2 regions of the Bacillus basilensis genome follow, and region 1 is predicted to be linked to the other one. Evidence: riboswitches for the same ligand, from Rfam matches in the RefSeq annotation. Region 1 holds a riboswitch; the other holds the start of a gene.

Region 1 (2,208 bases):
AATCCCAAATACAACTTTATATGTGTGACCATGTAAGTTTTTACATTTTCCTTCATAACAGTGTAAATGGTGTGCTGCATCAAATGTAAATTCCTTGCTGACCATTACTCTTTTATTATGATATTTGAGCTGTTTACGCTGAATATCCTCGTCCATTTTTTGCAAATTTTCTACAATGCGAAATCCAAAGAAATTATCCATTAGTTACTCGCTCCTTCGCGTTCTTGTAGGTACGTATCTAATCCTGCTTTACGAAGTTGACATGCTGGACATTCACCGCAACCATCACCAATGATTCCGTTATAACATGTTAATGTTTTTTCTCGAACAAACTCGAATGCTCCAAGTTCATCTGATAATTTCCATGTTTCCGCTTTATCAATCCACATAAGTGGTGTATGAATCACAAACGGATAATCCATGGATAAATTTAAAGTAACGTTTAACGATTTCACAAACACGTCACGGCAATCTGGATAACCACTAAAATCAGTTTCACATACACCCGTTACAATATGACGTGCTCCAACTTGTTTTGCTAATACAGCAGCAAATGATAAGAATAGTAAATTTCGTCCATCTACAAACGTCGATGGCAATTCACCTTCTTCATGTGTAATCTCCATATCGGTTCTCGTTAACGCATTTGGAGCAAGTTGATTTAATAGACTCATATCTAGTACCGTATGTTTAATTCCTAGCTCTTTTGCAATTTCCGCTGCACAATCAATTTCTAGCTTATGACGTTGATTGTAATTAAACGTTACAGCCTCTACTTCTGCAAACTGCTCTATTGCCCAAAATAAACATGTCGTACTATCTTGTCCTCCACTAAAAACAACAACTGCCTTTTCTTTTTTCATTTCACTCATTCTCCTTCTCTACTACGAATAAGAAGAAAGAACGTTCTTGAACTGTCACAATAAAAAAACAAAACAATACCTAAAGATATTGTTGTTTCCATAGTTTTTTATAGAGGGAGTTCGCGAACCTCTCCCGTGCATTGCACGGAATTCCTTCTTTCATTGACAAAGGTTATTGTAACATATTGTATACTACCAGAAAAAATTTCTGATTTTTCCGCTATTTCTCATTTCATTTCTTTCATTTTATAGTATGATTAATTTAATGTGAGAAGAGAGGAGGCATCCCACTGAAACCCTTTATTATTTATCTCTTTTTAAATATATTATTCATCCTTGTTACAATGCTCGTATACCATTTATTTTGGAATCAAAAAGGGAAACGTTCTCCTAAATTAAATTCAGCAATATTTATTGTATTATGTTGCCTCGTTACTATACTATGTATCACTTTCGCAGCAAAAACAAATTATGGATTTCAATTTGATATGCGTCATATCGTATTAATTGTCGGTACATTAACCGGAGGTCCTATTGCTGGTGGATCTATATTAGTTGTATTAAATATATACCGCTTCTTATTAGGAGGAATAGGTGTTTTCCCATCGATTATCGGTTCTATCCTTCTATTTATTGTCCTATTATTTACATACAAATTTTTCAATCGAACTTCTAATCGTATAAAAATAATACTTGCTATTATCTACAGTCTCACATACGGATTTAGTTGGATACCTTTCTTCCTTTCAAAGGTTACAAACAAGGCTGATTATATACCACATATTATTGTGTATGAGTTATGTACGATACTTGGTACGATCCTTATTTTATATTTACTACACATATTACAAACTCAAGTGCGTCTCCAAAACGAACTTATGAATGCTGAAAAATTTCATTTAATTGGTGAAATGGCAGCGTCTATCTCTCATGAAATTCGCAATCCATTAACTTCAACGAAAGGATTTTTGCAACTTTTACAATCAGATACATGTACTGAGCAGGAGCGAAAATTATATATTGACATAGCCATCAACGGAATCGAACAAGCAAACCACGTTCTTACAGATTATTTAACCTTTGCAAAACCAAGTATTGAAAAAGAACAAAGATTACAGTTAGAAGAAGAACTACTACATGCATTATCGTTAATTACACCGCTTGCTAATTTAGCAAATGTGCGTACACATTATATAAAGCAAAGCACTTCTTTTTTTATCGCGGGAGAAAAACAAAAACTAAATCAATGCTTGTTAAATATTTTAAAAAACTGCATTGAGGCCATGCCAAAAGGCGGTGATCTTTATTTCACATTAGTTCCTGATCATAAGCATATTCAGTTATA
Region 2 (2,208 bases), 240 kb from region 1:
TGAGTTGCTTTTTATCCACCGTTGCACCTCTCTATTCGGTTATTTCTTTATGACTATCAATGACTGTTCCTTCTAATGCTTGCGTTGCTAATTGATGTGCTTCTTTATTTTGTTTTCTAGATATTGGCTCGCATACAAGTTTTAATTTCATTTGCTTCGCTTTTTGTTCAATTTGGTCTAAATAATGATTTAAATGCTCATCATAGCAAGGCCATTCTCCAGCCAATTGTTGCAATACCACTTGAGAATCCCCGCGAAGTGTAACTGCTTCATACTTGATCCCTAATTCCTCTAGTATATTCATACCGTATAATAATGACGCATATTCGGCTTCATTATTATCATATATACCTTCTATATATGCATTGCGGCGAATTCGGTAGTTTTTATTTCCTTTTTTATAGTACACACATATACCTACTCCAGCTTCTTTCGTCTGCACATCATAACCACCATCAAAATAAACGAGTATTTCTTGGGGCTCATCCTCCACTTGCTTACTCAGTTTTTTCATCTCTTTTAATGACCATTCTGCATCCATTTCATCGTAAAATAATAATTCTTTTACTCTTCCTGTTTTCTCAAAATCCTCTGCAAATTGCAGTACATCTTCTATGTTCATATAATCTGTCGTTAATTCCGTCTGCAAACCGCGCTTTGTTTTATACAACCAATGAATTTTATATTTCATACTACATTCCCCTTATGTAAGACTTCTTATATGTATCCAGCTAATGAAAGCCTCACTTTATTTTATTATATTTTATCAAGAGTCTCTGAATTATATTCAATATTATCACATGCAAAAAGAGCTATCCCTTTAGGAATAGCTCTTTCATCTATTACATAAATCTTTCAAATTGTACTCGCTTATTAATCCAGTACATTACAGGCATACCAATGGCCATTACAACAAATTCACCGGCGGCACATGTTAACCAAGTCAACATAAATGGTAAATCAAATGCAAGATGAAGTTCAATTGCAATCATAAACATTGTAATTGTAAAGATAACTGTATTAAAAATCATACGAGCCCAAACACCTTTAATGAATCGCATAGAAATAATGGTTGCAACTAGTGCAAGAATAGATTGCCCTACTCCAAATACTAAATCGTAAGCGATCATAGGTGAGAAAAAGAGATTCGTTAAAAATACACCTAATACAATTCCGTAAATTGCTTTCTTATTAAATACAACGAGATGATTAAACATCTCTGAAATACGAAACTGTACACTCGTAAAGCCAAATGGCTGAATAAGCATAGAAACAGCAATATATAATGCCGCTAAAATACCATTACCGACTAATGTTCTAATATTCATGACAAAATCTCCTTAGTTTTTTTACGTGGGATGGTTTCGAACCACGTTATTCGTTTTTTAAGCAACAAGATTATATTTTACGCGGTAGCCCCCCTTTCGTCAATAGATTCCTATCATGAACTACCTTTTTTCTTTTAGACAACGTATAATGAAATATATGAAAGATTTAGGAGGTTTTACTTCATGACTGCAACAATTCAAAATGAAAACGTGATCGTTACCATCTCTGACAAAGGTGCAGAATTACAAAGCGTTCGCTTAAAAGCAGACAATACAGAATACTTATGGCAAGGTGATTCTACTTATTGGGGACGCCGTGCACCAATTTTATTCCCAATTGTCGGCCGATTAGTAGATAATACATACTACGTAGATGGTAAACCTTATTCTTTAACACAACACGGCTTCGCTCGTGATCTTACATTCTCTGTAAAAGAACAAAGTGAAACGAAAATCACTTATATCGTTACTAGTAATGAAGAAACATTAAAAAAATACCCATACGAATTTGAATTACTCGTGTCTTATGAACTAGAGGGACAAATCGTTCATGTAACATATGAAGTGAATAACCCCACTTCAAAAGAAATATTCTTCTCAATCGGAGCACATCCTGGTTTCAACTTCCCGTTATTAGAGGGCGAATCATTTACAGATTATTATTTATCATTTAATAGTTCTGAACGCTTAGAAACAAGTGTATTAGAAGGACCTTACCTTTCAAGTAAAAAGCAATTAATCGCTGAAAATACGAATGAATTACCACTTACATACGATTTATTTAAAAATGATGCGCTTATTTTTGAAAATATGAATACGGATGAAATCTCTATTCGTTCTCATAAACATAATAAATTTGTAAAAGTAGAATTTGACGGAT

What was found. Region 1 has a riboswitch for preQ1 ahead of queC (7-cyano-7-deazaguanine synthase QueC). Riboswitches for the same ligand answer to the same signal wherever they lie in the genome.
Region 2: another riboswitch for preQ1. It lies ahead of ACQVV1_RS13475 (QueT transporter family protein); the one in region 1 lies ahead of queC (7-cyano-7-deazaguanine synthase QueC).

The regions. Positions count from the first base shown of each region.
Region 1 is NZ_JBNTQO010000005.1:60,259-62,466, reverse strand. It holds gene queD (6-carboxytetrahydropterin synthase QueD) at 1-201, opposite strand, end outside; gene queC (7-cyano-7-deazaguanine synthase QueC) at 201-863, opposite strand; PreQ1 riboswitch class I at 957-1,000, opposite strand; gene kinB (sporulation sensor histidine kinase KinB) at 1,208-2,208, shown strand, end outside.
Region 2 is NZ_JBNTQO010000005.1:302,342-304,549, reverse strand. It holds gene ACQVV1_RS13485 (zinc-finger domain-containing protein) at 1-19, opposite strand, end outside; gene ACQVV1_RS13480 (ribonuclease H family protein) at 32-691, opposite strand; gene ACQVV1_RS13475 (QueT transporter family protein) at 843-1,328, opposite strand; PreQ1 riboswitch class I at 1,335-1,379, opposite strand; gene ACQVV1_RS13470 (aldose 1-epimerase family protein) at 1,512-2,208, shown strand, end outside.